3 regions of the Xenorhabdus doucetiae genome follow, and region 1 is predicted to be linked to each of the others. Evidence: predicted binding sites of a transcription regulator. Region 1 holds the regulator's gene; each other region holds the start of a gene.
The links. The regulator PhoB, encoded in region 1, activates phosphate uptake and scavenging genes when phosphate is short. The targets are predictions, from matches to a motif close to CTGTCATAAAACTGNCNNAT.
Positions count from the first base shown of each region.

Region 1 (10,114 bases):
GTAGACAGCCTGACAGACCAGCATCCGCTTGTCACACAGGCACGCAAATTATTCCGTGACGAATATCGGCGCGTTGCCCCCATTACTCTTGATATTGTCTGGGATCACTTTCTTTCCCTTCATTGGGACAAATTTGAAAAAAATTACTCGCTACCTGAGTTTGTCAATTTTGCCCGCAACAATATAGAACCTCATCTCGCCTCAACCCCGAAAAAATTTCAAGCATTGAACAACACCCTTTGGTCACAGAACTTGCTTATCCGTTATGCTGATATGTCATGTATCGCCAATGTGTTGCAAAACATGGCACGCCAGCGGCCGAAATTATCCGCACTGGCCGGATCGTATCAGGATATCGAAAATCATTACCTTGATTTTGAAACGCTATTTTGCCAGTTCTACCCAGAGATGATGGCATTAGCGTCAAATAAGCGTCTGCTTGGATAGGACTTGAACTTTTTATAAATAGCTTTATCTTAATGTAGTCTAAAAGGAATTAAAAACAGCCTATTGATAGGTAAAACCTATTATATCAATTGGTATTTTATCCTTTATTGCTATACCCTAATTCCTTATGCTGTAACCCGTTTTTACATCACACCTTTTAAAATCACAGGAGTCAATTATGGTTTTAGTCACCCGCCAAGCCCCTGACTTTACAGCGACTGCCGTTCTCGGTAACGGTGAAATAGTTAATAACTTCAACCTGAAAAAACACCTGAATGGCCGCCCTGCTGTTCTTTTCTTCTGGCCAATGGATTTCACTTTCGTCTGCCCTTCTGAGCTGATTGCTTTCGATCATCGCTATGAAGAATTCCAGAAACGTGGTGTTGAAGTTGTTGGTGTCTCCTTCGACTCTGAATTCGTTCACAATGCATGGCGTAAGACCCCAATCAACGCAGGTGGCATCGGCGAAGTCAAATATCCAATGGTTGCTGATATCAAACGTGACATCATGAAAGCCTACGGTATTGAGCACCCAGAAGCTGGCGTTGCTCTGCGTGGTTCTTTCCTGATCGACAAAAACGGTGTTGTCCGTCATCAAGTGGTTAACGATCTGCCACTGGGTCGTAACATTGATGAAATGTTGCGTATGGTTGACGCGCTGCAATTCCATGAAGAGCACGGCGAAGTTTGTCCTGCACAATGGGCGAAAGGTCAAGAAGGCATGGGCGCTTCACCTGAGGGCGTTGCAAAATACCTGACCAAAAACGCTGACAAACTGTAATATCCATCAAGATTCAATCAGTCCGTTATATTCGAACTATCCAAAACCAGCCGTCCCATCGGCTGGTTTTTTTATTTCCCAAAATCCCGCTCTTTAGATAAGGTGTGTTAATCATTAGAAACAAAAAAAACACAAACACCCAAATCCATTAACAATCAGCCATCAAAATTGGCTTATGTCAGGAGAACAATACATGTTCAAAGCATGGAAAATTCCACTTATTGCTGTCTCCCTACTGATTTCCACTCCACTTTATTCTGCCACTGAGCCTGCTGTTGAAGCCAAACAAGGCATGGTTGTCAGTGCACAACGTCTTGCTTCACAGGCTGGCATCGATATTCTCAAAATGGGCGGGAACGCCATTGATGCCGCTGTCGCCGTTGGCTATGCCCAAGCCGTGGTGAATCCCTGCTGCGGCAATATTGGCGGTGGTGGTTTTATGACTATCCATCTCGCCAATGGCAAAGATACTTTCATTAATTTCCGTGAAACAGCCCCTGCCGCCGCCAGCGCTGATATGTATCTGGATAAAGACGGAAACGTTATCAAAGGCGCCAGCCTGTATGGTTATAACGCGATTGCTGTACCGGGTACCGTCATGGGGTTTGAAGAGGCATTGAAAAAGTACGGCACATTGTCCCGCGAACAAGTCATGGCACCCGCGATCAAACTGGCGCGTGAAGGCTATATTCTGACCCGTGGCGATACCGATGTTCTGGACACCACGGTTAAGCGCATCGCCCAAGACCCGGAAGCGGCCCGTATTTTCCTGCGCAAGGATGGTACGCCATTTGAACCGGGGGACAGACTGATCCAAACCGATTTGGCTAATACGCTGGAAATGATTGCTAAACAGGGGCCTGAGGCTTTTTACCACGGCAAAATTCCCCAATTAGTTGAAGAGGCCTCAAAAAAATCAGGAGGAATGATTACCGCAGCGGATTTTGCCAATTACCACGTCACAGAAACAGCCCCCGTCACCTGTAGTTACCGAGGCTACAAGTTTATCTCTTCTCCGCCTCCCAGCTCTGGCGGCGTGACATTATGCGAAATATTAAACATCGTTGAAGGCTACGATCTTAAATCTATGGGATACAACTCTGCTGCCTATATTCATACATTGACAGAAGCCATGCGTCACGCCTACATGGATAGAAATACCTATCTGGGCGATCCAGCCTTTATCAACAACCCGCTTGACCGACTGTTGAGTAAAAGCTATGCCGCATCGCTCAGAAAAGAGATTCAGCCCAACAAAGCCACTCCATCCGTGAATATCCAGCCAGGTATTGGCCCCCATGAAAAACCCGAAACCACCCATTATTCCGTGGTCGATAAAGCAGGCAACGCGGTATCAACGACTTACACCATCAATGGCCGTTTTGGTGCTGTCGTGATTGCACCGGGAACAGGCTTTTTCCTTAACGATGAAATGGATGATTTCACCACTAAAGTTGGTGAGAAAAATCTGTACGGACTCGTCCAAGGTGCCACCAATGCCATTGCACCTGGTAAGCGCCCACTATCATCAATGAGCCCGACACTGGTGACCAAAGATAACAAGATCTTTCTGGTCTTAGGCTCTCCGGGAGGTTCGCGCATTATCTCCATCACGCTACAAGCTGCCCTGAATATCATCGAATTCAACATGCCGCCACAAGAAGCCGTCAATAGCCCACGCTTCCACCATCAATGGCTGCCTGATGAGGTTTATTATGAGCAACGTGGTCTGTCGAAAGATACCCTGAATTTACTGGCAAAAATGGGCTACAAAATGGTGGAACAGACACCGTGGGGAGCAACAGAGTTAATTATGATTGGATTGCCGGGTGCTGCGGGTGTGACTCACGTTTCATCAGGCAATGATTCCGCCGTATCAGGCATTGTCCGTGAAGGCTATATCTACGGCTCCAATGATGCACGGCGACCTGCCGGTGCCGCGATTGGTTATTAAATGGCTAACGGGCGGTTTGATGGATAAACCGCCCGTTTAACGTTATCAAATCAGCCCGTGGACCAGAATCACGCCAATACATAAAGGTCCGACATATCGCCAGATAAACAGTAAACACTGGCGATTCCGCGATAACATATTATCCGGGATAAGCGCATTGACCTTACGTGACCAACCAAATACGAGGCAAATGATAATCCCGAATAATGGCATCAGGACGTTGGAAGTAATAAAGTCCAGCATGTCGAAGATGGTTTTTCCACCTAATGTAACGTGACTCAGGGGACCAAAAGATAAGGAAACCGGGATACCCATTAACATAATCGATGCCGTGACGATTAAGCTTGCTTTACGGCGCTGCCAGTGAAAACGTGCCTGAACATAAGCAACAATGTGCTCAAGTAATGAAATGGCTGAGGTCAGTGCGGCCATTAATAACAATAAAAAGAAAATGACGGCTAAAATTGAGCCACCGGGAAGCGTGGCGAAATAAATTGGCATCGTCATAAACGTTAATCCGGGACCTGCATTGGGTTCTAAGCCAGCAGCGGCCAAAGCAGGAAAAATCATCAGGCCAGCCAATATACAGACCAAACTGGAGAGGACGACAACCCAGATACTCGATTTACCAATGCCTTTGTTATTCGGCAAATAAGAACTGTACGTAATGTGGATACCCAAGCCGATAGACAATGAAAAAAATGCCAACCCTAATGCATCTAACACACCTTTTCCGGTCAGGCTATTGAAGTCTGGATATAAAAATAATTTCAGCCCTTCTGATGAACCCGGCAAACGGATGCCGACAATGATTAACACAATCATGATAAAGAACAGCAGTGGCATCATGATCTTCACTGATTTTTCCAGACCTTTTTGCACACCCGATAAGACCACGAAACAGGTTAGCCCTGAAAATGCCAGATGGGCGATTATCGGCCACCACGGATTGCTGATGAAATTGGTAAAAATAGAGGTCAGTTGAGAAATGTCGGTAATATTCAACTTTCCCGTACCCGCCATCACCGTGTAACCAATAGTCCAACCACCGACAACACTGTAGAAGCTATAGATACACCATGAACTGAATACACCGACAAAGCCAACCCATCCCCAGTGTTTACCCAGTAATTTCTTAAAGGCATTAACGGACACTTCACTCGTACCGCTTCCCAGCATATTTTCGGCTAATAGCACCGCCAGCCCGATCACAAAGCTGAACAATAAAAATACAATCAGAAATGCGCCGCCACCATTGGTTGCTGAAACATACGAAAATTTCCAGATGGCTCCAATGCCAACAGCAGATCCGGTTGCTGCTAATATGTGCCCCAAACGGGATGTCCATTGTTGACTCATGCTAACCCCCGAATGGATACAGTGTCAGCACAGGTAATATCTTTAGATGATAAACGGTATGTCATAATAATTATTAACTTATTGTTATAGATATAATTACACATTTAATAATGACCATTAAAACCATTTCAGCTTCCACGGGGGAAACTGGATGCTGATTTAACAGTCAGTGATAAGCATCATATTTACTGATACTGGTTTACTAATACTTACAAGAGACAGAGTGCTACTTTTCTTCATGCTGCATTTCATACTTTGGGAGCTTGACGCTTCCCGCAACACGGTCATAAATAGCGCATACAACGACAGCCAGCAAAGTAGGCAATAACCACGCCAGACCTTGATCCGCCAATGGCAAATGCTGCGCCCACTCAGGCAGTAAATGAGACAGGTACTCAGATGCCTTGACGCCATCCAAAATCCCAAACAGCAAGCTGACAGACATGGCCGGAGCCAGAATGCGTGTGGAGTTATGCCACCAGCGGATGGTAAAGCTCAATAATATCAGCGCGATACAAGGTGGATAAATTGCGGTCAAGACTGGAATTGAAAACTTAATCAAGTGACTTAAGCCCACATTAGAAACCAGCATAGAGAATGTGCCTAACAGCAATACCAGAGTACGGTAGGACAACGGCAAATAACGGCTGAAAAACTCAGCGCAAGCGCAAGTCAAACCGACAGCCGTCACCATACAAGCCACGAAAATCAGTACCGCCAGGAAGAAGCTGCCGTAGTTACCAAAAATATTTTGGACATAGGCGTGCAAAATCACAGCACCATTTTCTGCGGTAGGCACTAATGTGCCGCTGCCTTCCCCTAGCTTGAACAAAGAGAGGTACACCAGTGTCAAGCCAAGACCCGCAATCAAGCCAGCCCACATCGCATAACGGGTCAACAGGGAGGAAGATTCAACCCCTCTGGAACGCGCGGCATTCACAATCACAATACCGAATACCATTGCGGCCAAGGTATCCATGGTCAGATAGCCATTAACAAAACCGTTTGAGAACGGAATTTCCCGATAAGTTTCAATGGCAGGAACGGGACCGCCAGCCGGCCACAGTACCGCCGCAATCCCCAAAATGGCCAGTGCCAAAATTTTGACCGGAGCCAATATACGGCCGACGCTATCCAGCAGTTTGCCCGGATATAATGAAATTAGCATCACGAGTGCAAAATAGAGCACGCTATAGATGAATAGCGGAAGTTCACCCGTTCCGACAAGGGGTGCAATACCCACTTCAAAAGAAACCGTTGCCGTTCTGGGCGTCGCAAACAGCGGGCCGACCGCCAGATAGCAGATCGTTGCCAGAACCAAACCCGCCACTTTTCCAATCGGTGCACTGAGAGTATCAATACCCCCGCCCACTTTGGCCAAAGCAATGACAGTGATAACCGGCAAGCCAACAGCGGTTAGCAAAAAGCCGGCTGCTGAGATCCAAACATGCTCTCCGGCCTGCAAGCCAACCATAGGCGGAAAAATAATATTTCCCGCACCAACAAACAAGGCAAAGGTCATAAAGCCTAATGCCCAAATATCCTTAGATGATAAACGGTATGCCATAATGATTGTTAATGTGTTATTACCAAAAGAAATGCCTCTGCGACAGATAGTCACTATCGCAAGCACTAGAATTTTCACTGGCGAGACTGGATTCTGATTTCATGGTCAGTGATCGACCTAATATTCACTGATAATCGTAAGATACAGAATGATAGTGGTAATTACAGCTATAATCGCCAATAACTGCCCCCAAGTAAAACTTTTATAGCGTCAAAAGGCAAGCGACAAACCCAAAACCAGAACAATATACCAAACTACTTTTTAAAATCAGTGATTATTGTTATCTATCATTGAATACACACTATATGATTTGTACGTTTTTCGTCCTTGCTGATTAATAACTCATTTTTTGTCCGTATTTTTTGTCCATATTGTTACCATTTAATTCCATTGAACTTATTATTTTTTCACAAAACTATTTTTGTCAGGGAATTTTAGCAGGGACAATAAGCCGGGATGCCAATAGAAAGCTAAAAACAGATCCCTTCCCTACAGTGCTCGAAATATCGAGATGAGTATTGTAGTGATGCAGTGCGTGTTTCACTATCGCCAACCCTAACCCATTGCCGCCCGTCTGACGCGAACGGGCCCGATCGACGCGATAAAAACGTTCTGTCAGGCGAGGTAAATGTTCTACACCAATCCCACCGCCACTGTCTTTCACTTTGAACTGTGCACCCTGGGAAACATTTCGCCAACTCACCTCAATCCGTGTTCCCGGAGGCGTATGCCTAACAGCGTTATAGACCAGGTTGGACATTGCACTGCGCAGTTGTTCTTCATTACCAAAAACCTTTAGCTTTTCATCAACATCAAACACAATATCATACTGTTCACTTCCCAAGGCCAACGCTTCCCGCTGCAATATTTTTAATAGATTGGGAACATTCACAATTTCACTCATGTCCACTTGTGACCCCCCCTCAATTTTGGAAAGGTGCAGCAATTGCTGAACCAAACCATCCATTCTTTGTATTTGTTCCTGCATCGTGCCGATGACTTTCTGATGCACCTTATTACCAACCATCTGATCTTCCATCATTTCCAGATAACCTTGCAGTACAGTCAGGGGGGTTTTCAGTTCATGGCTCACATTGGCAAAAAAATCTCGCCGGGCATTTTCCAACTGTCGTTTTTGAGTCACATCGCGCACAACCATCAATAATTGTGTCTCAAAATAAGGCATAATGCGGAATTCCATCATATTGCCATTATTCAACTCGATGGACAGAGGGCGGGAAAAATCATTTGCGGTGATATAACGGCTAAAATCAGGATAGCGCAGCAGGTTGAAGATATGCTGGCCATTATCCTCAGGCCAGCGAAACCCAAGTAAATGTTGTGCCAGACGATTACACCAAAAAATATTGCCTTCCTGAGTCATCATCACAACGGCATCCGGCAGTGACTCAGCACCACTACGAAAACGCTTGATCAATAATGTGAGTTCACGACGCCGTTTGCGATTGCGTTGCTGCATCTGGTAAATGCCATAAAAGATAGGTTCCCAGCCGCCACGACTGGCTGGTGGTAACATCCTGCGATCCAGCCACAACCAATCAGATAATTTCAGCAAATTGTAGCCATGCCATACCAATGCCAGAAATAACGCGATAACCAGCAGCCATGCCAAGTGACCAATAAAGAGAGACAAAAAGAGAGCGGGCAAGCAAAAAAGCACAATACCCCATGCCAACTTTTTCCAAGATAAACGCTCAAGCACGCGACTTTACTCCCATCAATACACAGTCAATAGCGGGTAGAAAAGCGATATCCTGTACCACGCACAGTCTGTACCATCTTATCGTGCTCCCCTGTCTCCAGCGCCTTGCGCAAGCGTCGAATATGGACATCAACCGTGCGATCTTCCACATAAACATTGGTTCCCCACACATAGTCAAGTAATTGCTCACGGCTATAAACCCGCTCAGGATGAGTCATAAAAAAGTGGAGAAGTTTGAATTCAGTTGGCCCCATTTCCAAATCCTGTCCATGACTGGAAACACGGTGGGAAGAAGGTTCCAGAATCAATCCATCCATATCAATAACGTCTTCCGCTTCCATTGGTGAAATGCGACGCAGAACCGCCTTGACACGGGCAATCAATTCCTTGGGCGAGAAAGGCTTCGTTATATAATCATCAGCACCGACATCTAAACCACGTACCCGATCTTCTTCTTCTGTCCGAGCCGTGACCATAATGACGGGGATCGCCTTGGTGTTATTATCCCGCTTCATTTGCCGGATAAGTTGTATCCCCGAACCCCCAGGAAGCATCCAATCCAATAAGACCAAATCAGGATAAGGTTCAGACAGACGCCTTATTGCCGTATCGTAATCTTCGACTTCAATGGCCTGATAACCGTTTTGCTCCAGTGCAAAACAAACCATTTCACGAATCGGTACTTCATCTTCAACGACCAAAATACGTTTAACCATGGTTAATCCTGCTAATATCATTAAGGTCAGCGATTTTCACCGTAAAATATTATGAGTCAATTTTATGACACTTTTATGAACCCTTATATTCCTCAATCAGTAAAAGACAAACTGGCTCCCAGAGAAAATCTTGCACCGTTGTTATATTTCATTTTGGATGCGAAGCAGCTCGAAAATTCAGTAAAGAATGTCGAATTGCACAGGACATCCCTCTCTCTGCCATTATAATTAGCGCCTGTCACAACGGATAAGAAAAACACTCAGGCAACGGCGGGGAACTCATGCGAATCATTCACACATCTGACTGGCATCTTGGCCAATACTTCTTTACGAAAAGCCGCGCCGCGGAGCATAAGCACTTTTTGCAGTGGCTGATTAAAAAAATCGTCCAGCATCAAGTGGATGCCTTGATTATTGCCGGTGATATCTTTGATACCGGTTCCCCGCCCAGCTATGCGCGTGAGCTTTATAACAAATTCATTGTGGCGCTACAGCCCACAGGCTGCCAACTTGTCATTCTTGGGGGAAACCATGATTCCGTTGCCACACTCAACGAAGCAAAATCCCTCCTCTCTTACCTGAATACCACGGTGATTGCCAATGCTGAAACCGAAGATATCGCACAACAGATAAAGATCCTGCATAACAGAGAAGGCAATGCCGGGGCGATCCTCTGCGCCATTCCCTATCTGCGCCCACGGGATATCTTAACCAGCCAGCCGGGGCAATCCGGCGTACAAAAACAGCAGGCATTACAGGATGCCATCAGCGAACACTATCACAGGCTCTATCAGCAAGCCTGTACATTACGAGAACAACTTGGTCAGCCATTACCGATTATTGCCACCGGTCACCTCACCACAGTAGGGGCTTCCACAACAGATTCCGTTCGCGATATTTACATCGGCACATTAGATGCCTTCCCTGCTCAGGCATTTCCTCCCGCTGACTATATCGCACTGGGGCATATCCACCGCCCGCAAGTTATCGGTAAATCAGAGCATATCCGCTACAGCGGTTCCCCTATTCCACTCAGTTTTGATGAAGTGGAACAGGAGAAAAGTGTCTGCCTGGTGGATTTTAAATCAGGCAAACTCGATAGCATCACACTGTTAACAATCCCGCATTATCAGCCGATGCAGCTTATTCGTGGTAATTTGCAGCAAATCGAAGCGCAGTTACAAACATTTAAGGAATATCAGGGAGAACGCCCTGTTTGGCTGGACATTGAAGTCGCAACCCAAGATTATCTGCACGATATCCAGAAACGCGTTCAGACCTTAAGTGAAGGATTGCCCGTTGAGATCATCCTGTTACGCCGCAGTAAAAGCGCCCGCCAACTGTCACTGTCTGAACAAAATAACGAAACCCTTGCCGAATTAAGTGTCAATGAGGTCTTCGAGCGTCGTTTGGCGCTGGCAGAAATAGGCGATATTGCTCAGAAACAACGCCTGACCACCCTGTTTAAACAAACGCTGGACGATATTTCTCAGCAATAACCTAAAGAGAACGCACCATGAAAATTCTTAGCTTACGGCTGAAAAATATCAATTCATTGCAAGGCGAA
Region 1 is NZ_FO704550.1:799,511-809,624, reverse strand. It holds gene XDD1_RS03875 (acyl carrier protein phosphodiesterase) at 1-447, shown strand, start outside; gene XDD1_RS03870 (peroxiredoxin C) at 626-1,228, shown strand; gene ggt (gamma-glutamyltransferase) at 1,422-3,182, shown strand; gene XDD1_RS03860 (sodium-dependent transporter) at 3,228-4,541, opposite strand; gene brnQ (branched-chain amino acid transport system II carrier protein) at 4,768-6,108, opposite strand; gene phoR (phosphate regulon sensor histidine kinase PhoR) at 6,533-7,831, opposite strand; gene phoB (phosphate regulon transcriptional regulator PhoB) at 7,858-8,547, opposite strand; gene sbcD (exonuclease subunit SbcD) at 8,829-10,046, shown strand; gene XDD1_RS03835 (SbcC/MukB-like Walker B domain-containing protein) at 10,064-10,114, shown strand, end outside.

Region 2 (10,114 bases), 180 kb from region 1:
ATGTGACACTTTGGGGCGGATTTTCCATAATCACATCAATAATTAAATCAACGGCATGGCGGGCATCCAGCCTTATGTTAGGCTCAGGAAGAATGGTGCCATCCAAACCCGTTTCACCATGAATGTCTGGTGCCGTCTTGATTTCCCGCACAAGCGGGCGGTGGCAGCCTGCGGCGAAGGGAACGTTATGAATATTGGCGATGTGTGCAACGCAAAGGGCATTTTGGGTGACTTTATCCAGGGTTTGATTACCCACCACTGTTGTTACCGCCAACAATTCAATATTGGGATCTCCATGAGCAAGCAGGAGAGCAATGGCATCATCATGCCCAGGGTCGCAGTCAAGGATAATTTTCTTGGGTAGCATATTTATTCCTTTTTTCGGTACATATGTAAATATCTACCCTCAGAATAATTCACTAATAGAAAAAATTCCCCCTCAAGTTGTCACAAAATGAAAATACTCAGATAACAATTTGTTAATAAATATTTTAATAATTGTGATTTTATTAACATAAAAACAACAAATGGTTTGAGCATTTCAAGAACATATGATTCATATAGATACCAGAGATGAAGTGCAAGGATAGCGATTTTTATTAATTTATTAACTTATTAATATCCTGACTCTTTCATTGCTTTGTTAATACACCTGAATAACAAATGCTCATGGGGTATAACATGAATAATAATCTTGACTCATTAACATATTATGCAGTGACTAAAAAATATGATCTTCGTTTTCCAATGTTGACAGAGGATCTGGATGTTGATGTCGTTATCATTGGCGGCGGTTTTTCTGGTATCAATACGGCCTTAGAGTTGGCTGAAAAAGGCATCACGAATATTGCTGTCTTGGAAGGCCGGACGTTGGGATATGGCGGTACAGGCCGTAATGGTGGTCAGGTGATGACGGGAATTGGCCATGATCTGGATAAGATCAAACGCCATGTGGGTCAAAAAGGACTGGAAACCATATTTAAAATTAGCAGCTTGGGAGCGGGAATTATCCGTGATCGCATTGCCAAATATGATATTCAGGCCGACTTTTGCCAAGGCTATGCCTATCTTGGCATGAATTCACGGCATGATAAAACCCTGCGTAGTTGGTTAGCGGAATTTCGCGCGGCTTCTCCTGATGAAGAAATTGAGCTTTATACCGGCGCAGAGGTTAAAAAAGTCATTGGCTCAGATCGCTATACCAGCGCATTAAAACATATGGGCGGCGGACACGTTCACTCACTCAATTTGCTGTTGGGGGAAGCCAAGGCTGCCACTGAATATGGCGTCAAAATTTTTGAAAACAGTCAGGTTGTGGACGTAGAGTATGGCCCCAGGGTTACAGTACGCACAGCAACGGGGTCGGTGCGTGCCAGCAAAATGTTGTGGGCGTGCAATGGCTTTTTGGATGGGCTTGAACCGACGATTTATAGAAGGACCATCAATACCTATGCTTTTCAATTAATGACAGAAGCACTGTCGGACGATTTGATTGAAAGGATTAGCCCAATTCGTGGGGCATATGGTGATATTAGCCCTGTCATCGATTACTACCGTGTGACCAAAGAAAATCGCCTGCTATATGGCGGCGCGACACATTTTATTGAGTATATCCCTTCTGATTTAAAAGCATGGAACCGCAATCTCATGCTCAAAACCTTCCCTTATTTAAAAGAGGTGAAGATAGAGCTGGCATGGGGGGGACCATTATGTTGCAGCGCGAATCTGTTCCCGCAAATAGGCTCTCTGCCTAATCATAAAAATGTGTTCTATGTGCAAGGCTATTCGGGTTTTGGCGTAACGCCGAGCCACATTATTTGCAAAATTCTGGCTGAGGGCATGAGCGAAGGCTCAGAGCGCTATTCGCTACTTAGTTCGATTCCACACGCCAACATCATCGGGAAAGACAGACTGAGAAATGTCCTGCTCTCGGCCGGTAAGATTTGGCACCAAACTTCGGGTTATTGGAAAGGGCGTCGTTAATTTTTTTGAACAGTCACTATTAAAGGAAAAAGTCATGATAAAGCCATTACTGTTAGATAAAGCACTTCCTGAATTAATGCCGTTTGGCAGTGTTACCAACCTTGGTTCTATTGTGGTGGAAGGTGATCCGCAGGCAAGTGGAGTGATGATTCACGGCGAGCCAGCGGATAATCTGACATGCGGTATTTTTGCCTGCACCCAAGGCAAATTTAAAATGATCTATCCCTTTGATGAAATGGCAACGGTGCATGAGGGGGCCGTAAAACTGACCGATGTCAAAACCGGGGTGATGGTTGAATATCAGCAAGGTGACTCGTGGTTTGCGGCAAAGGGAACCGAAGTCTTGTGGGAAATCACCAGTGAGCGTTTCGTCAAACATTATATGGCTTGTGTTAATGGACAATTGTCTGATTAAGCAGAGGAAAAGAGGATGAATGAAATTAATTTGTTGGCATCCGTTACCACTTTTTTGCAGCGTTCCCACGGCCATTATATTAATGGCGTCGCGGTGCCTGGTCAGGAAAATGAAACTTTTTCGGTCATTAATCCCGCTTCGGGTGAAGCGCTGGCAACGGTTAATCAAGGCGGAGAGTCCGAAATTAATCAGGCAATGCAGGCGGCATCAGCCGCTTTTCATGGCGTATGGGCACAGACTTCTCCGGCAGAACGGGGAAATTGCCTGAACCGGCTGGCTGATCTATTGCAAAAAAATGGTGAGGAGTTGGCACAACTGGAAAGTTTATGCTCCGGTAAACCCATTCAATTATCCCGTATGCTGGACGTGGGCGCATCCGCCGATTATTTACGCTATTTTGCCGGATGGTCGACCAAAATCACGGGTGAGACATTGAATGTTTCATTGCCGTCGCTTAAAGGGGAAAAATATTCTGCGTTTACTTACCGTGATCCTATTGGCGTCGTCGTTGGTATTATTCCGTGGAACTTTTCCATCATGATTGCGATCTGGAAATTGGGAGCCGCACTGGCCTGTGGTTGTACGATCGTGCTTAAACCCAGTGAATATACTCCCTTAACCCTGCTTCGGGTCGCTGAACTGGCAAAAGAAGCGGGTATCCCGGATGGGGTGATCAATATCGTCAATGGTTCAGGTGCCCGCACGGGTTCTTCGCTGATTAATCATCCCCAATGTGCCAAAGTCACGTTTACTGGCTCCGTTCCGACAGGCATTAGCGTGGGGAAACTGGCGTTGGAACAGGGGCTAAAGCGTACAACGCTGGAGCTTGGCGGCAAAAACGCAGCCGCTTTTCTGTCTGATATGACCGTTGAACAGATGGTTGATGGCATATTGGAAGCGGGATATCTGTATCAAGGGCAAATTTGTGCGGCGGCGGAACGTTTTTATATTCCATCCGTTCACATGGATGCAGTTTTGACGTTACTTTCCGAACGCTTATCTGCAATGAAAATCGGTTATCCTCTTGATGAATCAACGGAAATGGGGCCATTGGCTAACAAAGCACATTACCAAAAGATTCTGTCTCTGTTTGAAAAAGCGCGTCAGGAAGGTAGTGAAATTGTCTATGGCGGCCATGCCCTGGAAGGGCCGGGTTTTTTTGTCGCCCCAACGATCATCAAAGCCAAGAGTGTTGAAGACACATTAATGAAAGAGGAGACTTTCGGGCCAATCGGGACTTTCCTCAGTTACGATGACGAGGAAACGTTAATTAGCCTGATGAATGCGACGCCATTTGGTTTGTCTGCCAGTTTATGGACAAATAATCTGAGCAAAGCAATGCGCATGACTCCCCGCATTGAAGCCGGCATAGTTTGGATCAACATGCATACCTTCCTCGATCCGGCCGTTCCCTTTGGTGGCAGTAAATCTTCAGGGATCGGGCGTGAATTTGGCAGTGCCTTCATTGAACATTACACGGAGCTAAAATCGGTCATGATGCGTTATTGACAGGATGCGACAGTAAATGGGATGGAAAAGAATCGTTGTCATAAGAATGTCGTCATAAGTTCAAATAATTGTCATATGACACATCTATTCTATTATTCAGGCAACTCAATATGATGATTTTTCATCCTATTCCTCTGATTGCAAGGAAAATCCTATGTCGCGTCATTATGAAAAAAAACGGCTTGCTGCGGTGATCGCTGTATTGATGTCAGGCGTTATTGCGCCCTCATGGGCTACCGGTGATGCCAATCACATCATAGAGCAACCGCGTGCAGCACAAGGCAATATTACCGAATTTGGCGGTGCCCGCCGCCTCACTCAAGATCAAACGCAGGCGCTTAAGGCGGCGCTGAACAACCATAAAGCCAAGAATGTGATCCTATTTATCGGTGATGGTATGGGTGATTCAGAAATTACCCTTGCCCGTAATTATGCCGAAGGTGCCGGTGGATTCTTTAAAGGGATCGATGCCCTGCCATTTACCGGGCAATATACCCACTACTCGTTAGATAAGAAAACGCACAAACCCAACTATGTTACAGACTCTGCGGCTTCCGCCACGGCTTGGGCTACGGGCGTTAAAACCTATAACGGGGCGTTGGGCATTGATGTTTTTGGCAAATCTCATCAATCTCTTTTGACGTTGGCGAAAAAGAACGGTAAAGCAACGGGAAATATCACCACGGCTGAAATTCAGGATGCCACACCCGCGGCTTTATATGCCCATGTGACGAACCGCAAGTGTTATGGCCCGGAAGAAACGTCGAAAATATGCGCCACGGATGCGTTAGAAAATGGCGGTAAAGGTTCCATTACCGAACAATTGCTGGCTGTACGCGCTGATGTCACCTTGGGCGGTGGCGCTAAGTCGTTTACCCAACAATCGGTATCTGGCGTCAATAAAGGGAAGACACTGCAACAACAGGCACTGGAGCAGGGCTACCAATGGGTAACGGATGCGCAGTCATTAGCAGCCGTCAAAAATGCGAATCAACAAACACCCTTGTTAGGCTTGTTCCATGAGGGAAATATGGATGTCGCTTGGCAAGGACCAAAAGCGGTCTATCACGGCAATATCAATGAAAAGCCGGTGAAATGTGCAGTAAATTCTAAATTAGATCCCAACGCACCTACGCTGGCGCAAATGACAGAAAAAACGATTGATTTACTGAAAAAGAATAACAATGGTTTTTTCCTGCAAGTCGAAAGTGCTTCGATTGATAAACAGGATCACAAGTCCAATCCTTGCGCCCAGATTGGTGAAACCGTCGCCTTAGATAAAGCCGTACAAGTTGGCCTTAAATTTGCCAAAGAGCATGGGAATACGCTAGTGATTGTGACAGCGGATCATGCACATGCCAGTCAGATCATTGAGCCTGATGTTAAATCACCCGGTTTGACGCGATCACTGATAACAAAAGATGGCGCGATCATGACTGTCAATTATGGTAATTCGGAAGGGGATACCCAAGAGCATACCGGTACACAGTTACGTGTTGCCGCTTATGGTCCATATGCTGCCAATGTTGTCGGTTTGACGGATCAGACGGATCTGTTTTTTACCCTGCGTGATGCCATGGGTTTGAAATAATGGGGCTGAAATAATAATGATAACGCGGGAAACAAGGAAAGGGAAAAGAGAAAAATGGAGAAAGCCGGACTCGACTAGTTAATTAATTCATTAATATTAAAATAAAAATTATTTATTTTTTATTCCCCCACGTGCATTTTTGCCCTTTTCTCCGTGGAAAAATATTAACGATGTTGAGTGAGGGTATATAAACTCCGGTAACTCATTTTAAGCTGCAACTTAAACGATAGTTCAGCTTCTTCTTTTTTTAATAAATTGATTTATTTTATTTATGTTTATTACTGATGGAATTTAGGAAAAAACAACCCCCTTGAATTTAGGGGCTTTCGGGAAATGGATTAGAAAGATTTGATATTGACTAATCGCAAATACTTAGATTTTATTTATCAAAATCATCACAAAGCCATATATTATCGGTAAGTACCACGTTGTATCGGTATCCTACTCGTGCTTTATATTTCTATAGGGGTATCCCCGCTTCTTTAAGCGTTTCCGGTAATTGTGACCTAAAACGGCACTAGATGAAAAAAATCGTTCAAAAAACCACGGATAAAAATTATGCCCGCCGGATCATGAGTATACTCTGGTTATACCAAGGGGAACCTGTCTCTCAAGTGGCCGATAAACTGTGTTGCACTGAGTCTTCCATCTGGCACTGGATTAGACGGTTCAGGGATGGATAGGGTTACTTAGTTTACCGGCAGGGCGCCATACCCGATGGCATTTAACCCCACTTTGGCCTTTTCTGCCTTATCTATTGAAACATTCTCCCCAACAATTTGGTTATCTCTGTTCCCGATGGAGTCAGAGAAACATCCGATGGTGGAACGTGGGATTACCGTAGATCATTCCACTCTCTCTCGCTGGGTTCACCGTTTAGTTCCGTTGATTGTTAAACGTTACTGCCGCAACAAATCTGCCGTTGGACATCGGTGGCGAATGGATGAAACCTACATCAAAGTGAAAGGTCAGTAGAAATACCTCTACCGAGCTGTTGATTCCGACGGCAAGACGATTGATTTTTTGCTGACAGCTTATCGGAATAAGAAGGCTGCCCTGCGTTTCTTTAAAAAAGTCCTGCATCAACATGGAAAACCTGACATGGTGACGATAGATAAAAGCGGTGCCGATAAAACGGTGGAAGACGAATTAAATCAAGTAAAATCAAATAATTACGCCATTGTTATCCGAAAAAACAAATACCTCAATAACTTGATTGAACAAGAACATCGTTTTGTCAAACGACGAACCCGCCCCATGCTGGGATTCAAGAATTTCAGGCGGTCTCAGACTGTGTTGGCAGGAATTGAGTTGGTCAACATATTGCGTAAAAGACAATATTCACAGCGATCGGAAAATCCAATTTCACCCGTCGCCTTCTTTTATCAACCAACTACACAAAATTTAACCAATCCTGCATTCCTTCGAACTATTATTCTTAATGCGACAGAACCTTTGCAGAACACACTTTGATATCTGTCAAAGCCATAACGATTCCCCTTCCATGTGCCTCTGTGAGTATACAACCATTATCGGACCAGCATATATACTCGGTTCTATACACACAAGCGACTTGATGTGGGTTGACTCAGATTGACTTCTGTTGAAAGGAACATCGCACGAAGCCTTGTGTGGTACGGATTTCAGACATAAAATCAGACATAAAAAAAGACGCTTCTTTTTATTAGCGTCTTAATTTATATGGTGCCGAAGGCCGGACTCGAACCGGCACACCCGAAGGCGGTTGATTTTGAATCAACTGCGTCTACCGATTTCGCCACTTCGGCACTGAAGGGTTCGGAGAACGGGGGCCATTATACCTGTCAGAAGAGCATTCGCAACACTTATCCTTTCAATCTTGTTCAAGTGTCGAAAAAAGAATCTGTTATTCTATTTTTTCGCCAATCCTTCACCTGCAACGTTTAAAATCCAATTCCCTTTTCCATCACATCCCGCAAATTCCTTCTCACACAATTTTTTTCTGCCAATAGACAAGCTATCAACTCCTTATATAATTCAAAACAATACACTGCTATGAGGTAAATTATCATGACGATTATCAGTTGGATTTTTACAGGTATCCTGTTGGGTCTGGTTATTGGTGCCATTATGGCGATTTTTAAGAAAAACAGATAAAGCTTATCCCCCCACTTTAATGCTCCCTGATTGGTTAATCCAAAAATGAAAAAACGGCGATATAAACTGTGTGCTGTTTCCGCCATGATATGGGCGATTTCAGCTTGTGCGGATTCGGGTCATTTACACCAGAACAAATTTCAGCAATCCAATGCGCAATCTGCAAGGTGGGAAGTTTTCGAGGGGAATGGCAAGATCAAGAAAATGGCGACTGCACTGGTTGATCAGTATTCGCAGTCTATTTTTGATGAAGGCAATCCTTTGGGAATGGCGATAGTGGTTATCGATAATAATCAGGTGATCCATCGCAGTCTTGGGGAAACGTATCCGGGGAGCGGCGTTCGGCCACGGCAGGATTCTTTGATTCGTATTGCTTCGATTACCAAATTGATGACCAGCGAGATCATGATTAAGTTGGCCCAGAAGAAACGCCTTAAGATTACCGATCCGTTACAGAAATACACTTATGAGGGTGTCCATATCCCAAATTACGGCACAGGTCAGCCAATCCGGCTGTATCATCTGGCGAGCCATACCAGCGGGTTGCCACGGGAGCAACCTGGCGGAAAGTGGGGACGCCCTGTCTTTATCTGGCCGACGCAATCGAACCGCTGGAATTGGCTGAAAACCGCAGGAATCAATGCCACGCCCGGCACAACCGCTGCGTATTCCAATCTGGCTTACGATTTATTGGCGGATGCCCTGTCCAAAGCAACGGGAAAGCCCTATCCCCACCTGCTGCAAGAGGAGATTACCCGTCCTTATCGCATGCAAGATACGACTCTGACGCCCACGCCATCTCAATGCGCCCGTTTGATGGCAGGGGTGAAATCCAGCCCTTGCGTCAATACCCTTGCCGCTGCGGGCAGTGGCGGGATTTATTCGACTCCCGCAGATATGCAGCGCTGGATGCAGCAATTTTTATCTTCCCATAATCAGTTAAGGAAGCAGACGGCCAGCCGTGAACAAGGTATTTACTTTAAGCGTGCTGATCTGACGTCAATCACAGGAATGGATGTGGCGGGCCAAGCGGACGGTATCGGGCTTGGTTGGGTCTATATGGATGCTAAAGACGATATTCCGGGGATTTATCAGAAAACCGGCGGCGGCGGTGGCTTCAATACTTATATAGCAATGATCCCTGAGCAGAATATTGGTGTATTTGTGGTGATGACACGCAAAGAAAAAAGCCAATTTAGCCGTGTCACGAGTGGGGTGAATGAATTAGTTGCCGCTTTGGCGCGGAATCATAACCAGATTTAGCTTTGTTACTGACAAAATAATGCCAGATTGCAATCCGCACGTTACGCAAATAACGTGCGGATTAACCATAATCTGTCTTTAAGGAATTTGACTTTCATCAGTAATCTTCATTCCACCATAATACCAAACGGGTTTATGTGGCGTATTAGGGTCTAAAGGTTCATAAGTGTCTATATTACGACGCAATATATTGACTGTATGCCGAAATCTATCCGTAATTTCTTGAGGATAACCAGAAGAATTTATCTTCTGGACAAATCCTACTTGAAAAAGACTGTTCATGACTCTAGGAGTATTAAAGTTCATCTCAATGTTAAATTTCCCTTCCGTTATGTTATAAACAATCCTTCTTGTCCTGACGTTACCAATATAACCTTCTATATAACTGTTTGGGCATAACTTAGAAAAATGGCAGGCAAAAGAATTTTCATCGCCATCAGCAGAATTACACAGGAGTAAGCGAATATAACGAAATCTTTTCAAGTTAAGGGAAAACAGCATTTCAAATAAACCTTGGGCAGTTTTGCCAATATGGTGCCCATTGACGTCAAGACATAGCATAAAACCATTTTGGGAATACCCACTATGCCCGCACACATTTAACCGTTTGATATTACGATGTTTATCTTCAAAGGTATAAAAATTCTCTGGATAATATTTTAGCTCCCTCATTGTTATTCACCTTCTGTTTCACTAAAAAATCGCCCCTACGATAAAGCAGAGGCGACAGGGAAATAAGTAAGTTGAAATTCAGTCTATGACGTCTTTTTATACAAAAGTAAGTAAACACTCACTACAAAGAACAACAAACTCGGCAATAGCGCCCCCAATATCGGTGGCATGCTATAAACCAGGCTGAGCGGGCCGAATATCTCATTCAAGACATAGAAAATAAAGCCCATGCTGATGCCCACAACCACCCTGAATCCCATCGGCACGCTGCGCAGTGGCCCGAAGATAAAGGAAAGCGCCATCAGCATCATTACCGCCACCGATAACGGTGCGAAGATTTTCTTCCACATATTAAGCTGGTAACGCCCGGCATCCTGCTGGCCCTGTTTCAGGTAGGCAATATATTGATGCAAACCGCGTATCGAAAGCGCTTCCGGATCGAGGGAAACGACGCCCAACTTTTCGGGTGTCAGCCGGCTTTCCCAGTCCGCAGAAAGGCGTTGTGATCCTGTAATTCGCCCATCTTGGGCTAAATCGGATTCTTC
Region 2 is NZ_FO704550.1:617,568-627,681, forward strand. It holds gene uriH (uridine-preferring nucleoside hydrolase UriH) at 1-367, opposite strand, end outside; gene XDD1_RS03050 (NAD(P)/FAD-dependent oxidoreductase) at 682-1,983, shown strand; gene XDD1_RS03055 (cupin domain-containing protein) at 2,018-2,398, shown strand; gene XDD1_RS03060 (aldehyde dehydrogenase family protein) at 2,414-3,907, shown strand; gene phoA (alkaline phosphatase) at 4,062-5,498, shown strand; gene XDD1_RS19060 (helix-turn-helix domain-containing protein) at 6,020-6,181, shown strand; partial or broken gene XDD1_RS19065 (IS6 family transposase) at 6,318-6,884, shown strand; tRNA gene XDD1_RS03075 (tRNA-Leu) at 7,201-7,285, opposite strand; gene ampH (D-alanyl-D-alanine-carboxypeptidase/endopeptidase AmpH) at 7,680-8,897, shown strand; gene XDD1_RS03085 (aminomethyltransferase family protein) at 8,976-9,569, opposite strand; gene lptG (LPS export ABC transporter permease LptG) at 9,653-10,114, opposite strand, start outside.
Region 2: the regulator PhoB is predicted to act here: its motif matches at 3,943-3,962, upstream of phoA (alkaline phosphatase).

Region 3 (10,114 bases), 1.2 Mb from region 1:
TGCTGACCACGTCTTCGTCATTGCCGATAATTTCGTGATGAACCTGATTGGGGATACCGTCAGCAGGAGCTTAGAAGAACACGAAGTCACCAGCCATTTCGAACTTTTCAATGGTGAATGTAGCCGTAGTGAGATCCAACGCTTGTCTGCCATTCTGTTGCAACATCAATGTCAGGCTATCATCGGGATCGGAGGAGGAAAAACGATTGATACCGCCAAGGCGGTTGCACACGAATCTAAAATACCGGTGATTATTTCGCCTACCCTTGCGTCAACGGATGCACCGACCAGTGCCCTTTCTGTTCTTTACACTGAACTCGGCGAATTCGACAGCTATCTGTTCTACCCACAAAATCCCAATATCGTGCTGATGGATACCAATATCATTGCCAAGGCACCGGTTCGCTTACTTGTGGCAGGTATGGGGGATGCGCTCGCTACCTACTTTGAGGCGCGAGCCAATAGTGCAGCCCATAAACCCACGATGGCGGGAGGTGCGACGTCCACCACCGGGTTGGCGTTGGCAAAACTGTGTTATGAAACCATACTGGCGGAAGGTTACAAAGCTAAACTGGCGGTAGAAGCCGGTGTTAGTACACCGGCAGTTGAAAATATTGTGGAGGCCAATACCTATCTGAGCGGTATTGGTTTTGAAAGTGCGGGACTGGCTGCCGCACATGCCATCCACAACGGTTTTACTGTGCTGGAAGAGTGCCATCACCTCTATCATGGTGAAAAAGTCGCGTTTGGCACCCTGACACAATTGATATTAGAAAACAGCCCAAGTGAAGAGTTGGAAACCGTGCTCGATTTTTGCGTACAAGTCGGACTGCCCGTCACGCTGGAACAATTGGGCTTACGTGATAATGAAAAGCTGCATCAAAAAATCATGCAAGTCGCTATCGCAAGCTGCGCCGAAGGTGAAACCATCCACAATATGCCATTTGCGGTAACCCCAGAGCAGGTTTACGCCGCAATTTTGGCCGCAGATCGAATGGGTAAAGATTGGTTGTATTAAGTTGATGTTGCTACTTTTGGGCGGGAATTCCCGCCCTGACGGTTTTCCAAACAGTTCGTATCCCAAATAAGCCCCAAAAAACAGATTTGATAAGGCACAAAAACGAGCAAGAATCGCACATGAAATAACGCAAGAATCCAATGCCTATCAGGTAACGTCATACCTGATGAACATATTCAGCCGTAATGGTTGGGCAACGGATCTGACTTCCCCAGTAAACCATGCCAAATTTCATAAACGCGTTTTTCCGTTTCATTTCGCGGCTGCACTATGTCATGCTCATGGTCATAGCTGGCATTTAATCGTTCCGCAACGTTTTCCAACCGTTTTTGATCCCTTTTACCACGGCTTGTCTGCGGAATATAAGGAATACGGTAATATTCGCCAGGTATCCAGGCTTCATGCAGAGCTTCCCTGAGAGAGAGTTGGGTCTCGCGTACCCAATCTTCCGGCACAATCAAATTAGGATCGAACAAGACAAACGCTTGGATCTTGGCAAAATCGCCACTGCCTGTGACTCGGATAATGGCATCTTGTACGCCACGTTGTTTTCTCAAGGCAATTTCTATCTCATCTAGACCAATCCGATATCCCCGTATTTTCACCTGATCATCTAGTCTCCCCATATAAATGAGAGAGCCATCTGCAAGCATGCGTGCCAGATCGCCTGTCAAATAGGCTCTTTTACCTTTTCGAGTTATATCGGGGACATATCTTTTGACCGTCTCAATGGGGTTATTGCGGTAGCCTGCGGTCACACCCAATCCACCGATAAGAATTTCTCCTACCGTCCCTTTGGGAACCGGCCGTAAATGTTTATCCACAATCGTAATGCTGGTGCCCGGAATAGGCCCTCCTAGTTGAACCTTGTCGCCTTTTTTCATGCGGAACGCGGTTGACCAGATGCTCGTTTCCGTTGAACCGTAGACGTTCCATAATGTGCCTCCGGTAGCGGTCAGTTGATCTGCCAGATCTTGTGACAACGCCTCTCCCCCGCAAAGCATGCTCATTGCAGGGCGAGGTTTCCATCCCGCATTCAGGGCCATTGACCAAGTTAACGGTGTTGCTTGGGCGAAAGTGAATTGTGGATCTGACAGCGTTTCAGATAACGCCATTGCATCACGTTGAATATCAATTGAAGCGATGTGGATACTGCCGCCATGAACGAGGGTCAGCAACAATTCCAGCACGGAGGTATCAAAAGAGAAAGTTGTTAATGCCAGCATGTGGTCACGCTGACTGATTGACAACAGTTTGCCAAATCCGCACAGACAAGCAGCCAGATTGTCATGCTGAACCTGTACCGCTTTTGGCAATCCTGTGGAGCCAGAAGTAAACATCACATAAGCAGAATGATCACCCAATACAGGGGGATCAATATGTTCTGCTATTTCAGCCTTGCCTCTCTTATTTAAAAGGGTATCCACAGCGATTAATGTTGATGCCTTAAGCCCCGCCGACACTGTATCGTCAAATACCAGAGTACTTTCCGGCAGACTGGCGAGAATATCATTCAGGCGTTTTTCTGGCATCATGGTATTCAGGGGGATATACACCGCCCCAATTCGCCAAATTGCCTGCATGGTGACAAACCATGCAATCCCCCGCCGGGCGGCAATGGCAACATTGCCCCCCATTTTGACGCCGTGGTCACGCAAAACATGTGCCGCATTCTCAATGCGTTGATTCAACTCACCAAATGTTAACGTTTCATGTGGATCAGAAACAGCGATAGCATTAGGTATCATTTTTGCCAACTCAGCCAACCGAGAAGGAACGTTGTTAAACCACGGTTCTAGATCTGCTGTCATGTAACTGATATTACGATCAAATTCAGGTTTAACAGCAGGAGAATTTTTTTGCCCAGTAGTCAATGCTGTGTGTAATATTGCCTTGTGTGTGTCAGTATTCATAATGATGCTCTCATTCTGAGCCTCATTGGTTTCATCACTTTTCATGATGAATAGAGGCATCAATGCGGGTAGTCGTTATCTTTCAACTGTTGTCTACATTCAGTATTTGCGAATACCTTATGTTGACGCGAATTGAATTAGAAAAATAAATTGCGAAAATCTATCGCGAATTTAATAAATATATTAATTAGTATTAATCTGTAATCTTTTATTAATTGAACAATCAACTTATATAAAGCAAATTATTGTTTGGAAGACAGAGTGTATTACGCCTATACAGCCTGTAACCAATTTTAGTTAAGACATTGATATTATTATATTTAACGTAAAAATAGCTATTCAACCCTGCTTAAAAACTTCGATTATGAGCATGAATAACCATTTGTAGTAATATCCGTTATTTTGAATTTTAATTTCAAACATTTTATTTATAACCACGTTATAAAAAACGCAAAGCATGTAAATAAAAAATGATTTACATGAACAAATGAGAATATTATTTAAATAACACCATCAGGTAAATAGTACAACTTGTTAAAAACAGTGGGCACAAAAAAAGTACCGTTTATTTATTAAATAACTTTTATAATGGGAACGTTTGTGTGGATTATATTTATCTATTTTTCTCATGGTTATTGCATCAGGAAAATTCCCCTAATAATACTGAGCTTTTATTGGGTCGATAATATCAACAAAACTTAAACATCCGGAAATAAAAAATAACCAAAAAACCACCTACTGTGACAGTCATCACACTAACGTAAATACATTGTATTCAAAAAAAGTGCTAATTCACTCAAAATTATCGACTTTGCGAAATTATATCTATATGTTAGCGATACCTCACAGTCATATAAGGTCGTTTTCAGCTAATATTAGCTTCGATATAGAAAATAAATAGTTAAAATTTTCGTTTAACGCCATCACTGCTTAATGGTGGTGATTCGCTCACACAAAAGTCACGTGGAGACAAAAAATATGTTAAGTATTTTCAAGCCAGCGCCTCATAAGGCCCGGTTGCCTGCGCAAGAAATAGATCCACTCTATCGTCGCTTGCGCTGGCAAATTTTTATAGGGATTTTCTTTGGCTATGCCGCTTACTACCTGGTAAGAAAAAACTTTGCACTCGCCATCCCTTCCTTGATTGATCAGGGTTTTTCCAAAGGCGATCTTGGTTTTGCATTATCAGGAATTTCAATTGCCTACGGATTCTCAAAATTTATTATGGGTTCCGTTTCTGACCGTTCTAATCCACGTGTTTTCTTGCCTGCGGGGTTGATACTGGCGGCATTGGTGATGCTGTTTATGGGCTTTGTCCCGTGGGCCACTTCCAGCATAGCTATCATGTTTGTTCTGCTGTTCCTCTGCGGCTGGTTTCAGGGTATGGGTTGGCCTCCTTGCGGACGTACCATGGTTCACTGGTGGTCACAGAAAGAGCGCGGTGGCATTGTTTCCGTCTGGAACTGTGCCCATAACGTTGGCGGGGGCGTTCCACCCTTACTGTTTATGTTGGGTATGGCTTGGTTCAATGACTGGAAAGCCGCGTTTTATATGCCGGCGTTTGCGGCTATCCTGGTGGCAATCATTGTTTTCGCCTTAATGCGCGATACCCCGCAATCCTGTGGCTTACCGCCAATCGAAGAGTATAAAAATGATTATCCACCGGATTATACGGAAAAAGACGAAAAGGAACTGACAGCAAAAGAAATTTTCATGCAGTACGTTTTGCCGAATAAATTGCTGTGGATGATCGCCGTTGCCAACGTATTCGTCTACTTGCTGCGCTACGGTATTCTTGACTGGTCACCGACTTATTTGAAGGAAGTGAAAGACTTTACTATGGATAAGTCTTCCTGGGCCTATTTCCTGTATGAATATGCGGGCATTCCAGGCACCCTGCTGTGTGGTTGGATGTCGGACAAAGTCTTCAAAGGTAACCGGGGTGCCACAGGGGTATTTTTCATGATACTGGTTACCATCGCCACTATCGTATTCTGGTTGAATCCAGCGGGTAACCCTAATATCGATATGCTCTGTATGCTGGTTATCGGCTTCCTGATTTACGGCCCAGTCATGCTGATCGGTCTGCATGCTCTGGAATTGGCGCCGAAAAAAGCCGCCGGAACCGCGGCCGGATTTACCGGTCTGTTTGGCTATCTGGGGGGTTCTGTTGCGGCCAGTATCATCGTCGGTTATACCGTTGATTATTTTGGTTGGAACGGTGGCTTTATGGTCATGATCGGCGGTAGCGCCCTGTCCGTTATTCTGCTGCTGCTTGTTATGTTAAGTGAAAACAAACACAAACAAGAATTGGCTCGTCAAGGTCAGTGATATCACTGAGAGACGCTAATTAATCACCCTATCAATCGCAGTACAATGCCAATAAAATAAAATTGTACTGCGATTTCATGAGTGATATTGAACATTTAATTCCCATATAGATATATTTTTCATATCGACTGTAATCAATATAATTTAATTCATCCCTTAGCCTTTCGTTGATGTATTCAGCTCTTAGACATTTGAAGATAAAAAACCTATTCCCCCTTATGCTTCTGTTTATTTAAAAATAGGTAGAATACGATTGGCGAATTAGAATAAATGGAGAATCCCAATGCAGACCCCTATCAAGGCAATTATGGCCGGTATTTTGTTAGCTTCATCAATGTCAGGCATTGCCCATGCAGCAGATAAGATTGTGATCGCTCATCGTGGCGCCAGCGGTTACTTGCCTGAACATACCTTACCCGCCAAAGCACTGGCCTATGCACAAGGTGCGGATTATCTTGAGCAAGATCTGGTCATGACGAAAGATGACCAACTGATTGTACTGCACGACCACTACCTTGATCGCGTAACGGATGTGGCAGAACGTTTCCCAAACCGCGCCCGTGCTGACGGTCGCTATTATGCTATCGATTTTACCCTGCCAGAAATTAAGTCACTGCAATTTACTGAGGGTTTTGATATCAAGGATGGCAAAAAAGTCCAGAGTTATCCCGGACGTTTCCCCATGGGGAAATCCGATTTCCACATTCATACCTTTCAGGAAGAGCTGGAGTTTATTCAAGGTCTGAATAAATCCACGGGCAAAAATATCGGCATCTACCCTGAAATTAAGGCGCCGTGGTTCCATCGTCAAGAAGGCAAAGATATCACCAGCAAGGTACTGGAAGTCCTGAAACAGTATGGCTACACCAAAAAGAGCGATAAAGTTTATCTGCAATGCTTTGATGCCAATGAACTCAAACGCATTAAAAATGAGCTGGAGCCGAAATTGGGGATGGATCTGAAACTGATTCAGCTTATCGCTTACACCGACTGGAACGAAACTTACGAACAGAAACCCGATGGCACATGGCAAAATTATAGCTATGACTGGATGTTTAAACCGGGTGCGATGAAAGAAGTGGCTACCTATGCGGATGGCATCGGCCCTGACTACCACATGCTTATCGCCAATGACTCTACGCCAAACCACGTTAAGTTGACGGGGATGGTGAAAGAGGCTCACGCCAGCCATTTGGCGGTACATCCCTATACTATCCGTATCGACCAATTACCAAAATATGCCACCAGCGGTAACCAATTATTCGATATCGTTTTCGACAAGGCTAATGTTGATGGTGCATTCACCGATTTTCCTGATTTAGCCGTCAAGTTCCTGAGAAAACATCACGAGCATCAATAAAAATAGCGGGGCAGTCCAAGACTGCCCCTCTCGTGATTCAGGTGTATCACATCAATAATTTTGTCATGAGATCCCCACAGGGAAAGCAATCACCTCACTAATCCGTTCAGCACCCAATGCCAACATAATCAGACGATCCACCCCCAATGCAACACCAGCACATTCAGGCATCCCGTGAGCAAGGGCAGCCAGCAGGTGTTCATCAATCGGTTGAACCGGCAACCCCATCGCTTCACGCTTACGGTTATCCTGTTCGAAACGCAGACGTTGTTCATGGCTGTCGGTCAGTTCACGAAAACCATTCGCCAACTCCATGCCCTTGAAATAGACTTCAAAACGCTCCGCAACACGATGATCTTCCTTGCTGATTTCTGCCAATGCCGCTTGGGATGCAGGGAAATGGTAGATAAATGTAGGTTTTTCAATGCCGATCTGGGGTTCCACACCCATGACGAAAAGTAGCTGCAACAAGGTGTCCCGATCTTCCTCCTGATCAGCAATATTGCTGAGATCGAGTTTCGCCGCCACTTCACGCAATTTCTCTTTGCTTGCAGTCAAGGGATCAACCCCCAGATATCGCACGAAGGCCTGTTGGTAAGAGAGTGATTCAGCACTTTCACAATCCAAAATCTGTTGCAACAGATCATCCACTTCATTCATCAAACGATACATGTCGTAGTGCGGACGATACCATTCCAGCATCGTGAACTCTGGATTATGATGACGACCCGCTTCCTCATTACGGAAACTTTTCCCCATCTGATAAATGGAACCACTGCCGGCTGCCAGCAGACGCTTCATATGGTATTCAGGGCTAGTCATCAGGTACAGGGTCAAACCCTCTGCCGCTCCCGGCCCAACGAACTGTGTCTGGAAAGGGACCAAATGAACGTCGGTGACAGTCGCCTGACTCATAGCAGGCGTTTCGACTTCCAACACCCCACGATCTGCGAAAAAGCGCCGTATTTCTGCTAAGATCTCCGCCCTTTTCAATAAATTGGCGATAGGGGCACTTGGCTGCCAATTCGCGATTTCGTTCATATTCCTATGACTCCAAAATAAAACAAAACGCGCAGTTTACTCATATCAAGGCCGCCAGACAAATTTTCAGCATTAAACCCACAAAACCCGCATTCAAATCAAATTTATCCGCCGTATTATTCGCTACAATTAAACCATACAAACAGTCACAGAGAGTGAAACCAAATCGTTATTTTTATTTACTTTGTTTGCTCCCACTTAAACAATGGAGAAGAGCAGTGCAAACCTTCAATGTCGACCTTGCGATTATCGGCGCCGGTGGTGCAGGGCTGCGAGCTGCCATCGCCGCTGCGGAAACCCATCCTCAACTTAAAATCGCCTTAATCTCAAAAGTTTACCCTATGCGTAGCCATACTGTGGCCGCAGAAGGAGGCTCCGCCGCTGTTACTCAGTCGCACGATTCCTATGACTTTCACTTCAACGACACCGTATCCGGGGGTGACTGGCTGTGTGAACAAGATGTGGTTGAGTATTTTGTTAAACATTGCCCGACAGAAATGATCCAACTGGAACAATGGGGCTGCCCGTGGAGCCGCAAAGACGATGGCTCGGTGAACGTGCGTCGTTTCGGCGGCATGAAAATTGAGCGCACCTGGTTTGCCGCCGATAAGACCGGCTTCCATATGCTCCATACGCTGTTCCAGACGTCGCTTAAGTACCCGCAAATCCAGCGCTTTGATGAGCATTTTGTTCTCGATATTTTGGTGGATGACGGGCAAGCGCGCGGATTAGTGGCGCTGAATATGATGGAAGGGACGAAAGTTCAGATCCGTGCCAACGCAGTCATTATGGCCACCGGCGGTGCCGGACGGGTCTACCGTTATAACACCAATGGCGGCATTGTCACGGGTGACGGCATGGGGATCGCATTCCGCCACGGTGTGCCCTTGCGCGATATGGAATTCGTGCAGTATCACCCCACCGGCCTGCCCGGTTCCGGTATTTTGATGACCGAAGGTTGTCGGGGTGAAGGCGGGATTTTGGTGAACAAGGAAGGTTATCGTTATCTACAGGATTATGGCTTGGGGCCAGAAACCCCGCTCGGCCATCCTGAGAATAAATATATGGAATTAGGCCCGCGCGACAAAGTCTCCCAGGCATTCTGGCATGAGTGGCGGGCAGGCCGCACCATCGCAACGCCGCGTGGCGATGTCGTCCATCTGGATTTACGCCATTTGGGTGAGAAAAAATTGCTCGAACGCCTGCCGTTTATCTGTGAGCTGGCAAAAGCCTATGTCGGTGTTGATCCGGTCAAAGAACCGATCCCTGTTCGTCCAACGGCGCATTACACGATGGGAGGCATCGAAACGGATCAACGGGGCGAAACCCGTATCAAGGGATTATTTGCGGTCGGGGAATGTTCTTCGGTTGGCCTGCATGGTGCAAACCGCCTCGGCTCTAACTCGCTGGCTGAGTTGGTTGTGTTTGGCCGTCTGGCCGGTGAAGAAGCGGCCAAACATAGCCAAGAAATAAAGCCCGCCAATCATAGCGCACTGGATGCCCAAGCCCGTGATGTTGAAGATAAACTCACTAACTTGCTGAATCAGAAAGGCGGCGAAAACTGGGCGAAAATTCGCGATGAACTGGGCACGTCAATGGAAGAAGGCTGCGGCATTTACCGCACACCCGAGCTGATGCAGAAAACCATCGACAAAATTGCCGAATTGAAAGCACGCTTCAAACATATCGCAATCAGCGACCGTTCCAGTGTCTTCAATACCGATCTGCTCTACACCCTCGAATTAGGCTTTGGCTTGGATGTCGCTGAGTGTATGGCCCATTCCGCCATGAATCGCAAAGAATCCCGTGGCGCCCACCAGCGTCTTGATGCAGGTTGTACCGAACGTGATGATGAGAATTTCCTGAAACATACGCTGGCGTTCTATCACCCGGAAGGTGCCCCGCGTCTGGAATACAGTGAGGTGAAGATCACTAAATCCCAACCCGCAAAACGCGTCTATGGGGGTGAAGCGGCGGCACAAGAGCAAGCACAGAAGGAGCAAGCGAATGGCTGAGATGAAAAGTATGAACATGGAAGTCATGCGCTATAACCCGGAAATTGACAGTGAACCCTATTTCGCCACTTATGAAGTGCCTTACGATGAGCAAACGTCACTGCTGGATGCCTTGGGTTACATCAAGGACAATCTGGCGCCTGACCTCGCTTACCGCTGGTCTTGCCGTATGGCAATCTGTGGCTCCTGCGGCATGATGGTCAACCGTGTCCCGAAGCTGGCCTGTAAAGTTTTCCTGCGCGACTACGCCCAAGGAATAGCCCAAGACCAAGGAATGAAAGTCGAAGCACTGGGCAACTTCCCCATTGAGCGGGATTTAGTGGTGGATATGACACACTTTATTGAGAGCCTGGAAGCGATCAAGCCTTATATCATTGGCAACGATCGCAAACCCGCCGATGGCGCGAATGTGCAAACGCCTGCCCAGATGGCGAAA
Region 3 is NZ_FO704550.1:3,789,431-3,799,544, forward strand. It holds gene XDD1_RS16570 (glycerol dehydrogenase) at 1-1,018, shown strand, start outside; gene XDD1_RS16575 (amino acid adenylation domain-containing protein) at 1,195-2,829, opposite strand; gene glpT (glycerol-3-phosphate transporter) at 3,910-5,262, shown strand; gene glpQ (glycerophosphodiester phosphodiesterase) at 5,546-6,622, shown strand; gene epmA (elongation factor P--(R)-beta-lysine ligase) at 6,686-7,663, opposite strand; gene frdA (fumarate reductase (quinol) flavoprotein subunit) at 7,882-9,678, shown strand; gene XDD1_RS16600 (succinate dehydrogenase/fumarate reductase iron-sulfur subunit) at 9,671-10,114, shown strand, end outside.
Region 3: the regulator PhoB is predicted to act here: its motif matches at 3,676-3,695, upstream of glpT (glycerol-3-phosphate transporter).